One region of the Alteromonas sp. M12 genome, then DNA from elsewhere that is predicted to be linked to it. Evidence: predicted binding sites of a transcription regulator. Region 1 holds the regulator's gene; each other region holds the start of a gene.
What was found. Region 1 encodes ArgR, which controls arginine synthesis, uptake and breakdown. Its sites were predicted from a motif close to ANTGAATANNTATTCANT; they were not measured.

Region 1 (4,640 bases):
CTTGGTGTTTTAGCTGACTTAACACCTGACTTAATTGCGCCCTTGATGATGGATCTAAATCATCAAATGGGTTATCCAAAATAATATAGGTAGCGCCAGATAATATCGCTTTTAAGATTAACAGCTTGCGCGACTCGCCAGTACTGAGCTGTCGAAAACCGGTATCAAGGCGATGTTCTAAGTGGAAGCTGGCAATAAATGGGTGGTCAAGTTTGTCTTGGGGTAAAAAGTCTTTTGCCGGAGTGCCAAAATCAATTTCATCGGTGATATCGGTTTCATCAATCTTTAATTCGTTTTCATATACGGCCTGCAAGGTTTCAAAAGACACCAGTGCAACTAAATCCCTTGCGGGTAAATTTAAGCTGCTGTATTCGGCATTATTTAATTTTCCTAACAGAAGTTGGTCGACAAATTGTTTCCCTGAACCATTTTTGCCTAACACCGCTACGGCGCTATGTTTACAAATTCGCCAAGATTTTACGGCTAATTTAGGATGATGAAAATGCTCGATAGTTATCATTGCTAAACAACTCACAATTATACGAAAGGATCTCTAAAGGGTAATGTCACGTTTTAATTTATAGTTGAAACGGGTAGCTGCCTATTTGTTAGAGTGAAAATCGTTAAACATTCTCAAATAGGGCTTCAACTTTTTTACGGGTTTCTTCAATATTGCTGATGTCAGCAGGTGCGATAAAAATCGTATCGTCTCCAGCAATAGTGCCTAATACACCATCCTTTTGACTAAGGGAGTCCAATAAGCGCGCGATGAGTTGAGCTGCACCTGGACTGGTACGAATGATTACCATGACATTGTTGTGCACAATATCTAATACTAATTGACGCAATGGGCTTTTTGCCGTGGGCATTCCCATCTCTGGTGGCAAACAGTAAACCATGTCACCGCGCGCATTGCGGGTGCGTACCGCGCCAAATTTACTTAGCATACGGGAAACCTTGGATTGACTAATACTGCCAAAGCCTTGTTCCGTTAGTGCATCAACAATTTCACCTTGAGAGCCAAAGCTTTCCGTTTTTAAAATATCTTTAAATGCTTTGACCAATTCTTCTTGTTTTGTATTAGACATGCCACCCTCGCTATTAACTGCTATAGTTTGACACAATCTAAACAGGGTAGGTAGCCTTGTTTACAAGCAGCAAAATACTTTGCATTAATATCATATAGTTAAAGTGTCTGTTTTGAGTTACTACTAAGTATTGAATTCGTAGCATCTAACCCATATATTCTGTTAAGCCTTAAAAACTAACTGAATGTTAGGCTAAAAGAGTTATATTGCAAAACAGATAGTGAACATTCACCACAATAAATTGTTTTTTCATGCGGCTTACTCTATGGTTTGCCGTCAATTTAATAGTCCCACAGGAGACAACTATGAAAGTAGCGGTATTAGGTGCTGCAGGCGGTATCGGTCAGGCCCTTTCTCTTTTATTGAAAACCCAGTTACCAGCTGGTTCCGAGTTAGCTTTATATGATGTTGCACCTGTTGTGCCAGGAGTGGCAGTTGATTTGAGCCACATCCCTACAGACGTAAAAGTTGAAGGTTTTGGTAAAGATGATTTAGCAACTGCGTTACAAGGTTGTGATATTGTTTTGATCCCAGCAGGGGTACCTCGTAAACCAGGTATGGATCGTTCTGATTTGTTCAATATCAATGCGGGTATCGTTAAGAACCTAGTTGAAGGTATTGCGGATAACTGTCCTGATGCATGTACATGTATTATTACCAACCCAGTTAACACTACTGTTGCGATTGCAGCAGAAACGTTAAAAGCTAAGGGTGTTTACAACAAAAACAAATTGTTCGGTGTAACTACTCTTGATGTTATCCGTTCTGAAACTTTTGTAGCTGAATTGAAAGGTTTGAGCTCTACTAGTGTGCACGTTCCTGTTATTGGTGGTCACTCTGGTACAACTATTTTACCTCTACTTTCACAAGTTGAAGGTGTGACATTTAGCGATGATGAAATAGCAAGTTTAACTACTCGCATTCAAAACGCTGGTACTGAAGTTGTTGAAGCAAAAGCCGGTGGCGGATCTGCTACTTTGTCAATGGGTCAAGCTGCGGCAAGATTCTGTTTGTCTCTAGTAGCTGCTATGAAAGGCGACAACGTGGTTGAATATACTTATGTTGAAACCAACTCAGACGACGCAGTATTCTTCTCTCACCCTGTAAGACTAGGTCCTAACGGTGTAGAAGAAATTCTACCCTACGGTGAGTTGAGTGAATTTGAACAAAACGCAAAAGATTCAATGCTTGACGGTTTGCGTGGCGATATTGAGTTAGGTGTTAAATTCGTAAAAGGTTAAGCATTTAACCTATTACCGAACCTAACAAAAAGCCCCTTGTAGTTAACTACAAGGGGCTTTTTTATGCAGGCTAGTTCAGCCAGAATTAACCTGTATTACGCATGCCCACAGCAATACCTGCGATGGTTACCATCATTGCTCTTTCCAATAACGCATCGTGTTGACTGTCATCTAATTTTCTTATTCTAGATAACAATTCAATTTGCAAGAAGTGCAAAGGTTGCAAGTAACCCGCTCTAATACTCATGGATTCTTTTCCTCGCGGATCCGTTTCCATTACAGTCTCTTGGCCTAATAATTTGAGCAAAGATTCAATGCTTTCATCTAGCTCGGTTCTCAATGCTTCACCAAAATACTGCAATTCAGCCGGTACAAGACGATCATCATATTCTTTGCTTATTCTGGTGTCTGCTTTATTAAACACCATATCAAGCATCGATAAGCGGGAATGGAAGAATGGCCAATTTTCCAACATATCATCAATGATCTGCTGCTGACCTGATTGGTAGTAATCGGTCACTGCTTTCATTGAACCTAACCAAGACGGTAAAACCAACCGCGTTTGCGCCCATGCGAAAATCCATGGGATTGCTCTGAGACTCTCAATACCACCTGTTGGTTTGCGTTTTGCTGGACGACTACCTAAGGGTAATTTGCCGAGCTCTTGTTCGGGAGTTGCCACTCTAAAGTAGGGCACAAAGTTTTCATCATGACGTACTATTTTACGATAGTTATCACGACCTTCGTTGGCCATAGAGGTAATCGCTTCTCGCCACTTTTGTTTTGGCTTAGGTGGTGGAAACAATATCGCTTCTAGAATCGCACTGGCGTATAAGCCTAGGCTTCCTTTCGCAAGTTCCGGCATACCAAATTTATAACGTATGGTTTCACCTTGCTCAGTAACCCTAAAACCACCGGTGAGAGAACCTGGAGGTTGTGAATGGATAGCAGCATGTGCAGGTAGACCTCCACGTCCGATTGTACCTCCGCGACCATGAAACAAGGTCAACTTGGTTTCAAATTCATCGGCTAATTTAACCAATGCTTCTTGAGACTCGTATTGGGCCCACCCAGCGGCCAACGCACCGGCGTCTTTTGCTGAGTCAGAATAACCAATCATTACGTACTGTTTACCTTGAATATAACCTCGATACCAATCGATACTGAGCAATTGTTTCATCACAATTGCAGCGTTATTCAAATCATCCAAGGTTTCGAACAGTGGTGCTACTGGCATTGGCCATTTAACACCTGTGTCTTTAAGCAGTAACTGCACAGCAAGCACATCTGAGGGCAGACTTGCCATTGAAATAATATAAATCCCAAAACCTTGTTGGCTGTTTTTAGCAATAATGCGGCAGGTATCTAAAACCTCTTGGACTTCTGCCGAAGGTTCCCAGTTTTCCGGAATAAGTGGACGTTTAGATCCCAATTCTTTTAACAAGAACGCTTGTTTGTCTTCTTCGCTCCAATGCATGTAATCACCCATGCCAAAGTAGCGTGTTAACTCGCCAAATACTTGAGCATGGCGTTCTGAATCTTGTCGAATATCTAATTTAAGTAAGTGCACACCAAAACAATGTACACGTCTAATGGTGTCTAATAGTTTGCCGTCGGCGATAACTTGCATTCCACAAGCATGCAATGACTGATAGCAGGTTAACAAAGGTGCCAGTATGTCATCTTGACAAGTCACCCAATTACTATCATCAACTTGATGACCAGCTAAATAATTGTCGATACCTTCTTGCGTCTTTGCAAGTCTATGATAAAGGGGGCGTAACAATGCACGGTAGGGTTCTAGTTGGTCTTCACCGACTATATCTTTAAGCGCTTGATCGCAGTCACCCATAGAGAGTTCTACTTGCAGAGCATCAATATCTTTGGCAAACAGTTTCGCTGCACGTTTTCTGGCAAGCAACAACACCTCTTGGGTAATTTTAGAGGTTACATTTGGGTTGCCGTCACGATCACCACCCATCCAAGAACTAAATTGCACTGGTGAAGCGTCTATTGGTAATGAAATACCAAACTTGCTGTTAACCTTTTTATCCAATGAGCGGATAAACGCAGGAACCGCATCCCATAATGAGTTCTCAATAACTGAGAATCCCCAACGCGCTTCATCTACTGGAGTCGGGCGAACAGAGCGTATTTCTTCGGTATGCCAAGCTTGACTAATCAAGTCGGCAATGCGCGTTTCTATTTCGCTACGTTCTTCGTCTGAAAGCATGCTTTGGTGCATTTCACGTAAACAGCGAGCCAGCTCACCGTGTTTGTGAATTAATGTACGACGGGTAACTTCTGTTGG
Region 2 (4,640 bases), 570 kb from region 1:
AAAACGGAAACTTAGTGGAGACAGGTAAAACTGACGTGGTATTCAATTGGCCAAAAAGTGAGTACACCGAAAAGTTAGTTAAATCCCACCTATCACTTATTACCCCAAATTAATTTGAACATAAAAAAACCCGTAGAGTGTGAACCTCAACGGGTTTGTTATAACTTTTTACTTTCTCGCTGAAGCGATAATCTAACCCACTAAGGCTAACAAGATACCGGCCGCTACTGCTGAGCCCAATACTCCTGCCACATTAGGTCCCATTGCATGCATCAGTAAGAAGTTATGGGGGTTGGCTTGCAACCCAACTTTGTTTACTACCCTTGCGGCCATAGGAACGGCTGACACGCCGGCTGCGCCGATTAAAGGATTGATATCTGCTTTGCTATACTTATTCATCAGTTTCGCCATTAGAACGCCTGTGGCTGTTCCTATAGCAAATGCCACAGCACCCAATGCAAGTATACCCAATGTTTCTGCTTTCAAAAATTTATCAGCAGACAACTTCGAACCAACAGCCAAACCTAAGAAGATAGTGACGATATTAATAAGCTCGTTTTGCGCAGTATTGCTCAAACGATCCACCACACCACACTCTTTCATTAAGTTACCCAAACAAAACATACCTACTAGCGGCGTTGCCGTCGGCAAAAACAGGATAGTCATTAGCAACACAGCTAATGGAAAAACGATTTTTTCTCGTTTAGACACTATACGCAACTGACCCATTTGAATTTTTCGTTCTTCAGGGGTCGTTAACGCTTTCATTATTGGTGGCTGAATAATAGGTACCAATGCCATGTAAGAATAAGCAGCAACAGCGATAGTGCCTAATAATTCAGGGGCTAATTTCGATGCTAAGAAAATTGCCGTTGGGCCATCCGCGCCACCGATTATGGCAATCGCTGCAGCATCTTTTAAGGTAAATTCAAGACCTGGAACAAAGTTTAGTAAAATCGCCCCTAACAAGGTGGCAAATATACCGAACTGTGCAGCGGCGCCAAGCAACAACATCCGTGGGTTAGCAATAAGCGCGCTGAAATCAGTCATTGCACCTACTCCCATGAAAATGAGAAGAGGGAACACCCCTGTATCAATTCCAACGGCATAAATGTAATGCAGTAAACCACCCATTTCGCTAAAACCAGCCAATGGAATATTGGTCAATAACGCACCAAAACCAATGGGCAACAATAATAGCGGTTCAAATTTCTTAACGATGGCCAAATATAGTAACAACAGGCCAACAACCATCATGATCACTTGACCAGCCTGGAAGTGTGCCAGCGCGGTGCTTTGCCATAGGATTTCTAACTTCTCCATGAAATTATCCTAAACTCAATAAAGCTTGACCTGATTGAACTGCATCGCCTTCTGATACAAGTACATCAGTCACGATACCGCTTTCGATAGCACGTATTTCTGTTTCCATTTTCATCGCTTCCATGATGATGACGACATCACCTTCGCTCACTTCGTCTCCTTCGCGAACTAAGATTTTGAATATATTACCCGCCAATGGCGCGTTTAATTCAACACCTTCGTCAGAAGATGGGGTGGCAGTTGGCGTCGCCGCTTCAGTGCTTTTAACTGAGGAAAGTTGACCACTTGGGGCAACCTCCACTTCATAAGACTTGCCATCAACACGCACAGAATAACTTTCTGCTTTACCTTGGGCTGGCGAAGATGCAGCTGACGAACTTGCAGGTTTTGCTTCAGTCTCGCCTGTAGGAGCAGGTTCAAATGCGTCAGGATTCCCTCTATTTTGCAAAAACTTCAAGCCGATTTGCGGGAATAATGCATAGGTTAATACGTCATCCACTTTTTCCTCAGCCAACTTAATATTTTGCTGTTGCGCAATTTCAGTCAATTCTGTGGTTAAGGCAGCTAATTCAGGTTCAATCAGATCAGCTGGTCGACAAGTAATAGGTTCTTGGCCATCTAATACTCTAGCTTGTAATTCTGCATTCACTGGCGCTGCGGTTGCGCCATACTCACCTTTAAGAACACCTGCAGTCTCCTTAGTGATGCTCTTATATCGTTCTCCGGTCAGCACATTTAATACAGATTGAGAACCCACAATTTGCGAAGTTGGAGTCACTAATGGAATAAAACCAAGATCTTCCCTTACTTTAGGAATTTCTTTGAGTACTTCATCCATTTTATCTTCAGCACCTTGTTCACGAAGTTGGTTTTCCATATTCGTCAACATTCCACCAGGCACTTGAGCAATTAATATTCGTGCATCAACGCCCTTCAAGCTACCTTCAAATTTAGCGTATTTTTTACGCACTTCTCTGAAGTAACTCGCGATTTCAGCCATCAGATGCAAATCTAAGCCGGTATCTCGGTCAGTACCTTCCACAATCGACATAATGGTTTCAGTTGCACTGTGCCCGTACGTCATACTCATAGATGATACCGCGCAATCAACCATATCAATACCCGCATCAATGGCTTTTTGATAAGTTGCGGTGCTTAGTCCAGTGGTTGCATGACATTGCATGGCAATAGGCACACTTATAATTTCTTTCAAGCGAGTAATTAGCTCTTCACATTCGTAAGGTTTCAACAACCCTGCCATATCTTTGATACACAAAGAATGTATGCCCATATCCTCTAAGGACTTAGCCATGTCTAGCCAACGCTCTAGGGTATGCACTGGACTTACTGTATAGGAAATCGTGCCTTGGGCATGTGCGCCTACAGAAACCACAGATTTAATCGCTGTTTCCAGATTTCGAGTGTCATTCATTGCATCGAAAATACGAAACACATCAACGCCATTGGTATGCGCTCTTTCTACAAACTTTTCAACTACATCATCTGCGTAGTGACGATACCCCAAAAGATTCTGCCCTCTTAGCAACATCTGCTGAGGTGTATTAGGCATGGCCTTTTTTAATTCACGGATACGATCCCAAGGATCTTCGCCAAGATAACGAATGCAAGAGTCGAATGTAGCGCCTCCCCAAGATTCCATTGACCAAAAGCCAACTTTATCTAATTTCGCTGCGATGGGTAACATATCGTCCAATCGCATTCTAGTGGCTAATAAAGATTGGTGCGCATCACGCAGTACCAATTCAGTTATTTTAAGGGGGTTGCTCATGGAAACTCCTAAAAAATCGATTTATTTAGACTATCTATTTTTTCGATATTGGTGAACTGCGGCGGTTATAGCCGCAATAGGCACGGAAGAATTTGATTTGTCATTAGACACTTTCCTTTGTGTCCTAGCAGGATGCGCAGGGACAACTTCTTCAGGAAATCTTCGGTTAATTGCAGCAATTAAGTTTACTGCGCCGATTAGTAGTGTAAGGAAAACAAACACCACAACCATACCCACTACCATTAGGTTGGCAGCTTCAATTAGTAATTCAGAAATGGACGTTTGCATATAATTCACACTGTTATTAGTTTAGGTATCGATAAGTATCACTTAAGCATTGAAAACTCAACCAAAATCCACAAAGCAAACTGTATTTTTAGGGTACTTATTCAACTATTTTGAATTTTTACCCACTCAAGTCGCTGATTAGGCGTCTCCACCAATCATTTAGCCACTTTATACTGTAAATCTGTTCGAATACTTTTAGCGTTAGCTATAAAGTTAATTTAATGCAAAGCAGCGCTATCATACCAATCGTCACGTTTAGATTAATATTACTTATTGGTAATTACTTATAAATATTTAATTTAACTTCGGGCATAAAAAAACCGCTTATAAAAGCGGTTTTTTTATTGCTTATACTTCAAATCATTTACATCGATTTTATATTTCTAACTTCTCGAGATACGTTCTTTAGCAAAACGCTATTCAAGCACAAAATCGTAGTTTTGATTTTCGAACCTCCTGCGGAGCTTCGATTCAAATATGGCGCGTGTGGAAGGATGATTTCAGGCATCCTGCCTTACACCCCTTCGGGGCCGTGCTGCGCACGTTCAAAATCGTTCCTGACGATTTTGTCGAACCTCCTGCGGAGCTTCGATTCAAATATGGCGCGTGTGGAAGGATTCGAACCTCCGACCGCCTGGTTCGTAGCCAGGTACTCTATCCAGCTGAGCTACACACGCGTGGTATTTAACTTCCTCTGTACTTACAACTGTCAAATTCTACATCTAGTCTTTAACAGTTTTATCGAATTTCCTACGGAGCTTCGATTCAATATGGCGCGTGTGGAAGGATGATTTCAGGCATCCTGCCTTCCACCCCTTCGGGGCCGCGCTTCGCACGTTCAAAATCGTTCCTGACGATTTTGTCGAACCTCCTGCGGAGCTTCGATTCAATATGGCGCGTGTGGAAGGATTCGAACCTCCGACCGCCTGGTTCGTAGCCAGGTACTCTATCCAGCTGAGCTACACACGCGTAAAAGACATTTGTTCCATTCCCGATAAAAAGGAATGGCGGAGAAGGAGGGATTCGAACCCTCGATAGGGCTACAAACCCTATACTCCCTTAGCAGGGGAGCGCCTTCAGCCACTCGGCCACCTCTCCAAATGTGGGAGCGAAGTTTACTGAATCACAAAAGGAAGTCAAACCTTTTTTTACACTTTACTACCTGTATGCTGGGATTTTAGACGATCAGCGTAAAACTGCAATAATATGATGGTATTTTGTACGAATTGATATGCTTATA
Region 3 (4,640 bases), 480 kb from region 1:
GCGAGCTTTACCATCGGTTGTATCTAATTCAAATTTCATTTTTAACCTTTTAAAATTTCTGCATACCGGAAAACAGTCCAGTGCTGAAAAACAGCGGGGATTATAAAGGAATAATGAGCAAGCTGAAATCATCTAAGGGAGATTTCAGCTTGAAAGTTACATTAATAAGCGAAAAGGAAGGATTTATATCTCAAATTTCAACAGTAACAGCTAAGATTTTTCGATAAACATAGCATCACCGTAACTAAAAAACCGATATTCGTTAGTAATTGCTTGCTGATAAGCATTCATCACGTTTTCTCTACCAGCAAAAGCACTAATCAACATAATTAAGGTTGACTCTGGTAAATGGAAGTTGGTCAACATGGCATCCACTATTTCGAATTGATAACCGGGATAAATAAAGATATCGGTATCTTCAAAAAAGGCTGTTAATGGTTTACCTTTTTTAATGGTTGCGGCAGCGGCAGACTCCAATGAACGAACAGATGTAGTTCCCACGGCAATAACACGTTTGCCTTTTGATTTAGTTTCGTTAATTGCATCGACAACATCTTGAGCGACTTCTGCATATTCAGAATGCATATGATGATCTTGAATATTATCGACGCGCACTGGTTGAAAGGTACCCGCCCCTACGTGCAGCGTAACAAAAGCAGTATTTACACCTTTTTGTTTTAGCGCCTCGATAGTTGCTTCATCAAAGTGCAGGCCTGCCGTAGGCGCAGCAACGGCACCAGGTTTTTCAGAGTAAACGGTCTGATAACGTTCTTTATCTGAATCTTCATCGGGTCGATCGATATAAGGTGGAAGCGGCATATGCCCAAACTTTTCCAGTAAACTGAGCACAGGTTCATCATTTACAACGTTTAATTCGAATAATTGATCATGACGAGTCACCATTTCCATTTGAATATGTTCTTCTAATATTAGAAGCGCTCCCGGTTTTGGTGATTTACTAGATTTAACATGGGCTAAAACCGTATTTTCATCGATAATTCGCTCAACCAACACTTCTACTTTTCCGCCGGTTGACTTTTTCCCTAACAAACGCGCGGGGATCACTCGGGTATTATTAAAAATAAGTAAATCACCTTCATCTATAAAATCGATGAAAGTAGAAAAATGAGTATGTTTTAAACCTCCATTCTTACCATCTAAACACAGTAATTTACTGGCGGTTCTTTGTTCTGTAGGGTATCGAGCGATTAGCCGCTCAGGTAAATCAAAATGGAAATCAGATAGTTTCATGAAGTTTGGTTAGCCCAACTGTAAGTTAATATTAATTATTTTACGTATTAAAAAATATACCTGCAACGCTTTCTCTATACCCTGCTTCCCTTGAGTTATAGCCGTCATAGTATAAATTATAACCACCTTAAAGATTTCGATGTTTCTCCCAAACATAGTTTTTTGCTCAGCAGCCCTAGCTGGGCTTTTTTTTTGTCTGTTTTTCAAAATTCATCTTCATCCAATGAAATTTGCATATCTGCAAATAACTCAATGATATCTTCTCGCTCAATTCTACGCATTTTTAAAACGTACATTATTTGTAAAAGTAAATCAGCACCCAAAATTCCTTTGTTCACTTTATTGCGCAAATTATCAGCACTTTGCGTAATACCAATAGTATTTAATCTGTCACTGAGATCTTGGTATTTGACTCCGCGCTTAGACATTTCAGCCTTAATGATACGTTGCACTACTTGTCGCCAGTTTGCGTTATGTTGTTTTTCTGTCACGTTTCACCCAATCAAAATAAACCAATTTGTGAATTATAATTTACAAAAATAAATTATACCATCCAAATAAGTAAAATAAAGTTTGACTTTAAAAATCATTTATCAGTACAATCCGACCCGTTGCGAAAAAACTTACAATTCATTTTGAACTGATCATGTTTTTTCGTTTACAAAGGTAACATACTATAGTCATTACACTGACAGGAGAGTAGGCATATGACTTGGGACCTTGATCAACTTGAGACCCTTTTATCAAAAAACGACAACATTGTTGTCACCCGGGAAGACAATTGTTTATTGATCGGAAATGGTGATGGTTTAGACGCATGGTTGGCGCTCAGTGGAGAGCAGATCATTATCGAATCCATTTTATTTTCAAGTTCAGAAGTCAAAGATAAAGCAGCTTTGAACGAAGAAATATTAAAAACACATATGTTGTTTCCATTAACAACGATTGGAATATCCCAAGTTGCTGAGCAAGACTATTACACTGCATTTGGTGCATTAAGTTCACAATCTAAAGCAGAGAGCATTCAAATTGAATTAGATGCCTTATTCCACAATGTGGCTGCATTTTTAGACGCTTATCAAGAACATTTGCACTAAACATTTAGGTATTTTGGAGAAGATTATGTCGGTTTGGAGAAAGTTAATTACAGCTGTTAAAGGTGGCGCAACTGAAGCTGCTCAATCCGTTGTAGACAGTCAGGCCATTCGAATTCTTGAACAAGAAATTCGTGATGCAAAAGAAGAATTGCGTAAATCAGATCATGCTCGCACGCAAATTCTAGCAAAATGTAAATTGGCAAAACAAAAGGTTGATAGCCTGAAAGTATCAATCGGACAATATGAAGAGCATGCCCGCAAAGCGGTAGAATCGGATCGTCAACTGGCGTTAGATTGTGCTCAAAAAGTAGCGGATTTAACTGCAGAGATGGAAACAGAGCAAGAGTTTCTTGATCAATTTACGCAATCAGAAAAACAACTTGCCACAAACATTAATCAGGCCAAAGACAACCTGAAGCGTTTAGAACAACAAGTTGACATGGTTAAGGCTACTGAGTCAGTTCAAAAAGCACAAGTTGCGGTTTCCTCCAGACACATGGGTGCAAACAGTAAAATGAAAACCGCTACTGAATCGTTAAGTCGTATTCAAGATAAGCAAAAGTTACGTAGTGCTGAACTAGAAGCGGCTGAAGAGCTTGCCTCAAGTGATTCGACTACGGACTTAGAAAAACGCTTAGCGGAAGCTGGAATTCAGGGCGGGAAAAGCTCTGCCGATGACGAACTTAAACGCATTTTAGGCCAATAAATTGGTCAGTATCTAAATGTTATTAGTACTTAAAGTTCGCAAAGTACTCACTCGAGTTTTTTCGGAGATGCGCTGGTACACTATTGTACTGGCGCTTTTGTTTTATGCACTAAGCACATGGATTTTACTTTATGTGTCTGGTGAAGATGCCCTTCTCAACGTTAATGATTTCATATATTGGTTAGTTGTGACCGGTTCGACTGTTGGTTACGGCGACATGTCGCCCGTTACGAGCGCTGGTAAATATATTGTTTCCTTTTATGTTATCCCCTTAGGTTTGAGTATTTTCGCCTTAGTCTTAGGCCGAGTCGCAGCTTGGGTTTCTATGCAATGGCAAAGAGGAGTGAAAGGTTTGAAACCATTAGATCTTGAAAACCATGTTCTGGTAATTGGCTGGAACGGTCATCGCACGATTCAACTACTTAACTTGTTGCTAAAAGAACGTGCAGAAACAGAAAATAAGCCAGAAATTGTTTTATGTGTCAAAGCGGACATAGACAATCCGATGCCAGACAAAATCGAATTTATTAAAGTTATCTCATTCAATAATGATAAAGAAATGGATCGGGCCTGTGTAGACAAGGCGGCGGTCATTGTCATGGATAACGAAGAAGATGATGTCACTATGACAACGTCTTTGTATTGTAGTAAACGAAATGAGAACGCCCATTTACTGGCTTACTTTAAAGATGAAAGCTTAGTCGACTTATTGCAAACCCACTGCCCTAATGTTGAATGTACTCCTAGCGTAGCGGTTGAAATGTTGGCTAAGTCAGCATTCGATCCTGGCTCAAGCTTATTGCAACACGACTTGTTGACAGTACAAGAAGGACAGGCACAGTTTTCGATGGAAGTGCCAAACTCAGTTCAGAACCTGTCTGTTGAAAAATTATTTGTCGTCCTTAAACAAAAATACAACGCTACCTTTATTGGTTTCGTTGAGCCAAGTATTCCCGCCAAAGTTACGTTAAACCCAGACTTCAATGTGGCAATCTTGCCAAAATACAAATTATTTTATATTGCTGAACAACGTATCAGAGCCCTTGATTGGCAATTGTTTACTGAATAAAAACAGCAGTTTAGATTCTACGGAGAAATCATGTTTTCAAAATGGTTTACTAAAAAGAGTGATAATTCTGACATAAAAGCGCCCGAAATTATGGGCTTATATTTAGGTGGCTCTTTTGAACTTGACGACTTAAAACTCAAACTTATCGAACCTGAATTAGTCATTGAAGGTGCGGCTAGACAGCATTTAATTCAGGCTGTCGGCGAAGCTCACTTAGATACCGGTGGCAAGATATTACGATATTACACTGACGATGACGCTTTTTTACAGGTTGTTTTAGACGGTGGTGACACAGAAAATCACATTACCGATGTGAAGTTATGGTACTTTTATGAAACACAAACCGTTGGTACTGATAACCAATGGAGAGATTTGATTGAACGTCAGATTTCTCAGCCCCATTACCAAATCGAAAACAACACTTATAGTCGAGTATGGAACGCCGTAGGAGATGAGTCTCCCCCCGTGGCAATGACTGAAAAAACCTTCGAGCTTGATGGTGATACAAGTCAAACGG
Region 4 (4,640 bases), 1.8 Mb from region 1:
GCTGTAAAGCAGGACGAGTTTTTTCATGAACTTGACCGATAACCGCTTGCGCCGCTTTGCTCAACAAACTGACATAAATTGGGTATTTGGGCATTAATTCGGCAATGAAGACTTTGTCTCCAATGCCGGTTAAATAATCCGCAGTGGGGAAGTCCATTGAAAAGAAATGTTCTTCCAGCCATTGCCAAAATGGAGAGGTGCCGTTTTCGTCACTTACTCCACGCATTTCAGCAATTACTGTTTCTGAAAACCGAGTTTGATGCTCTAACATAAATAAAAATCGAAATTTTGACAGCAATCGACCATTACTGCCTTTACGAGCATTTTCTTTGAGAAACAAAGTGCATATTTCAGACACACCTGTGTAGTCGTTACAAAGCGTTAAAATATCCACAGTGTTGTGGATTTTAAGCTCACGAGAAGCATGCACTACTTTGCCACAATGATAGTGGTAAAAAGAGTCTTCTAGGCCGACTGTCGCAGCAATGCCACTGGTACCGACTACTTCATTTGTATCGGTATCTTCCATGACGAATAAATAGCTTTGATTAGCGGGTTTATCGACTTTCTCTCGAAAAGCAATTTCAGATTGTTCTATTTTGCGTCGTAACAAAGCCTCGTTTACAGGCAGTGATGTAAAACCAATACCTGACTCAACAGCAATATCATACAAGGCATCATAATCATTTAACGCAATAGGACGGATCACTTTCATAATAGCGTGCTCACTTTACTGGTTGCGTTTTAGCTTAGCTATTTACAACATGCTCAATGGCACGTTCAAAACGCGCTAAACCTTCGGCGATATCTTCATCAGGGATGACTAATGAAGGTGCAAATCGCACAACATTTGCGCCAGCAACTAGGCACATCATATTGTTAGCAGCAGAAGCCACTAAAAAGTCTCTTGCTTTACCGTGATATTGTTCATTCAGGGCACAACCAATTAATAAACCTTGGCCGCGAATTTCACTGAATACATTGAACTTTTGATTAATTTTTTCTAAACCATCGCGGAATAGTTTTTCTTTACGCTTAACGTCTTGCAGAACCGCTGGCGTGTTAACAATGTCTAAAACTTTTTCTGCAACTGCGCAAGCTAATGGGTTACCACCGTAAGTACTTCCGTGTGTGCCGACTTTCAAGCTAGCCGCTATTTCAGAGGTGGTTAGCATTGCACCGATTGGGAAACCGCCGCCTAATGATTTTGCCGTTGTGAGGATGTCAGGGACGACGTTTAAGCCCATATATGCGTATAAATGTCCTGTACGGCCAACGCCCGATTGCACTTCATCAAAAATAAGTAATGCGTTGTGTTCAGAACATAAAGCCCGCACGCCTTCTACAAATTCTTGGCTAGAACTGATTACTCCACCTTCACCTTGCAAAGGTTCCATAATCACGGCGCAGGTTTTATCCGAGATAATGTCTTTAAGTGCATCAAGGTTGTTGAAATCCACATGCTCAACAGCACCTGGTTTAGGACCAAAACCATCAGAATAAGCTGATTGACCGCCAACAGTTACGGTGAAAAATGTACGTCCGTGAAAACCCTGATTAAAAGCGATGATTTGATTTTTGTCTTCACCAAAATGCTCTAGTGCGTAGCGTCTAGCTAGTTTCAGTGCAGCCTCGTTTGCTTCTGCACCTGAATTTGCAAAGTAAACTTTATCAGCGAAGGTAGCGTGAGTTAATTTTTTACCTAAGCGAAGAGCCGGCTCATTGGTGAATACGTTACTGACATGCCACAATTTTTCGCCTTGTTCTTTCAAGGTGGCGACTAAATCAGGATGGCAATGGCCTAATACGTTCACAGCGATACCACCGGCAAAGTCTATGTATTCTTTTCCTTCCTGATCCCAAACTCGAGATCCTTGACCTTTTACAGGAACAATTGCCGCTGGGTTGTAATTGGGAACCATAACTTCGTCAAACGTTGCGCGTGTTACTTGCATTCTTTACCTCACTTAAAATTCTGGACGTCTATTTTCACTTGTGATTAATACTGGGTTGGTCACCAAAAAATACTTGCCGAACGACCAATTTGGACTGCGCATTGTGTCAGATTTTATTCAATCTGTCTCTAGGGTAAACGCCGAAAACCCTTAAATTTAAAGGGATGCGGCTAATTTTGCAGGAATAGTGAATAACTATTTAAACTAAGCAATCTGCTGTTTATGCATAAAATTGTGCTACGCCATACAATTTTATGCATCTCTAAAATTGTCTATGGATAGCCGCTTTTGAGGCTGAACTGTTTTGATTAAATTTACTTACAGCGAAATTAGATTCTAACTAGAATTGAGAGTTTATCTAATTCACAAGATCATAAAGCAATCATGATAGTTGCATGAATATGTAAAAAAAATTTTAAAAATTATGGGGATAAACGAATTTACTGAGACGTTTTGATTATTTTTCATCCAAAATTATATCAAAATCTCGCAAATTAGTTTTCTTCAATTCGCCCAAAGCACCTTTAGGAAAGCAAAATTGACGTAGATATATTTTTGCTTCGTCTAAGGAAATCAACTTATTCGATTTAAGAGTTCGATATCGATTGTAGGCTTCACCTTGGGCTAGTACTTTACCAAATGGAGACATTTCGCCTATTTCTTTGTAGTTAGCAAATTCGTTCATGGCTTCAACAAAAACCAGTCGTTTGAATGGCATCCGCGAAATGAGCTCTGTGCTTAGTGAATAACCATAGGTAGTTAACGCATTGAGTAAAAACGTTTCTGAAGGTACAACTTCCCCCAACGCAAAATGTTCATCTCTCTTGCGCTCATTTTGCGCTTCGAGTACCGCTTCTCTGTGCACCTGCTCAAATAATTTAAAAAATAGGCGCACTATTACTATTTTACCGAAGTCATGGAATAACCCCAGTAGAAAGGCATTATAACTATCTAGTTTATTCAATTGCGCTAACTTTTTACATGACATCGCTGTACCAATAGACGCATCCATCATTTGCACTTTGATTTTTGGAAAAGGATCGGTAATTTGCGGTAAACAACGTCGAAATGCTATGGAAGGGATCAGCATCTTAATATTCTCAACGCCTAGATAGCTTAACGCGGTTTTTAAACTTTCAACTACAACTACTTTGCCATTTGAGTCTACTCTACGATATTTAGGGGTATTGATAAGCCTAATCAATTCATCATAAAGCCAAGGCATTCCAGCCGCTATAGGTTCAATTTTGCTGATGGAAGTTGATTTGGCCGCCAGCGAATCAAGTAGTGCGGGCAGGTTGTGGTCAAAGCCTAACACTTCGTTGAATAGTTTATCAGTATCTTCGAGTTGAGCTTCTAAGCGCTTGATAACCTCATTATGAACCATGTTTTGGATATCTTGCACATAGTTAGTGTGAGAACGTCGATTGAGCTCTTTATCATGTCTAGCTTGTTTCTCAACTTGCAGCAGTGTGCGCTGAGCTTCACTATTCGCGGGCAATTCAACATCCTTTGTTTCTGTACCTGCTCCCATATGCTGCTGGGCTAATTTTAGGCTAATAGTCAGGTAATCAAAGCGTAGGTTGATTTCGTTTTTTAATGCCAAAAGTTCGCTCATTGATTCTTCTTATTGCCGTTGAATTAGGTTTGGGATGTACTATTGTAAATTAGCAGACTTGTAGAGTTGAAAAAACACTTTAAATAGTTTCGTTTGTAGCTAACCACCATCTATCGGCAATCTTAACAAAATTACTTAATAATTTATGCCCTACTTTAGTTAAAAGTGACTCAGGGTGGAACTGCATGCCCATTAATGGCCAAATTTTGTGCTCTATCGCCATAGGTTCGAACTGGCTAAATTCTTCACACCAAGCGGTAATATCAAACTCTTTCGGTAATGAATCGCAATTCAGTATCAAAGAATGATAACGAGTGGCAATAAATGGGTCTTCAATATTTTCGAAAAGGGGGGTTGAGTTATGGCGAATACTGGAGGTTTTACCGTGCATTATGTGTTCGGCCACTTCCACTTTTGCACCGAATATTTGCCCGATTGCTTGATGTCCTAAACAAACCCCAAGAATAGGGATCTTGCCTGCAAAAGTGCGAATAGCTTCTAGTGTGACTCCCGCTTCATTGGGCGTGCAAGGCCCAGGGGAGAAAACCAAATATTGCGGTGCAAGTTGGGCAATTTGCTCACAGGTTATCTGGTCATTTCTCACTACCTGCACTTCGACATTCAATTCTCGGAAGTAACGAGCAAGGTTATGAGTAAAAGAATCATAGTTATCGATCAACAATAGCATGACAATTTACTTTCCAAAAAAGGATTACCCGCAGAACCGTAACTTTCCAAAAATGTTTTCCTAATCAGCGCTAAGGCTTTGGTATAAATCCAACTGCTTGGTAAACTTTTTGAATCATTACAGAGGCACGAGCACTGGCTTTTTCAGCTCCATCTCGCATAACCGTATTCAAATAGTCTTGGTCTGAACGTATTTCGTGGAACTTAGCTTGAATAGGTTCTAGCAACGCAACAACCGCATCGGCCACATCACCTTTTAAATGACCATACATTTTGTCTTCGTATTCAGGTACTAAGCTATCAATGCTTTTACCTGTTGCACAGGACAATAACGATAATAAATTGGAAACCCCAGGTTTTTCCTGTTTGTCGAAATAAAT

Region 2: the regulator ArgR is predicted to act here: its motif matches at 3,510-3,527, upstream of VUI23_RS06085 (OadG family transporter subunit).
Region 3: the regulator ArgR is predicted to act here: its motif matches at 1,770-1,787, upstream of VUI23_RS05675 (DUF2170 family protein).
Region 4: the regulator ArgR is predicted to act here: its motif matches at 2,142-2,159, upstream of VUI23_RS17390 (aspartate aminotransferase family protein).

What each region holds. Positions count from the first base shown of each region.
Region 1 covers NZ_CP144164.1:858,504-863,143, forward strand. Annotated here, with positions in the region: gene VUI23_RS03620 (ATP-binding cassette domain-containing protein) at 1-520, opposite strand, end outside; gene argR (transcriptional regulator ArgR) at 624-1,088, opposite strand; gene mdh (malate dehydrogenase) at 1,394-2,329, shown strand; gene ppc (phosphoenolpyruvate carboxylase) at 2,415-4,640, opposite strand, start outside.
Region 2 covers NZ_CP144164.1:1,426,156-1,430,795, reverse strand. Annotated here, with positions in the region: gene VUI23_RS06100 (ATP-binding cassette domain-containing protein) at 1-113, shown strand, start outside; gene VUI23_RS06095 (sodium ion-translocating decarboxylase subunit beta) at 193-1,323, opposite strand; gene oadA (sodium-extruding oxaloacetate decarboxylase subunit alpha) at 1,328-3,112, opposite strand; gene VUI23_RS06085 (OadG family transporter subunit) at 3,143-3,400, opposite strand; tRNA gene VUI23_RS06080 (tRNA-Arg) at 4,001-4,077, opposite strand; tRNA gene VUI23_RS06075 (tRNA-Arg) at 4,293-4,369, opposite strand; tRNA gene VUI23_RS06070 (tRNA-Ser) at 4,406-4,498, opposite strand.
Region 3 covers NZ_CP144164.1:1,340,526-1,345,165, reverse strand. Annotated here, with positions in the region: gene tgt (tRNA guanosine(34) transglycosylase Tgt) at 1-39, opposite strand, end outside; gene queA (tRNA preQ1(34) S-adenosylmethionine ribosyltransferase-isomerase QueA) at 211-1,251, opposite strand; gene VUI23_RS05680 (DUF6471 domain-containing protein) at 1,455-1,742, opposite strand; gene VUI23_RS05675 (DUF2170 family protein) at 1,959-2,348, shown strand; gene VUI23_RS05670 (PspA/IM30 family protein) at 2,374-3,054, shown strand; gene VUI23_RS05665 (potassium channel family protein) at 3,071-4,123, shown strand; gene VUI23_RS05660 (YjfK family protein) at 4,154-4,640, shown strand, end outside.
Region 4 covers NZ_CP144164.1:4,069,232-4,073,871, reverse strand. Annotated here, with positions in the region: gene astA (arginine N-succinyltransferase) at 1-715, opposite strand, end outside; gene VUI23_RS17390 (aspartate aminotransferase family protein) at 750-1,955, opposite strand; gene VUI23_RS17385 (HDOD domain-containing protein) at 2,413-3,573, opposite strand; gene VUI23_RS17380 (aminodeoxychorismate/anthranilate synthase component II) at 3,653-4,261, opposite strand; gene trpS (tryptophan--tRNA ligase) at 4,332-4,640, opposite strand, start outside.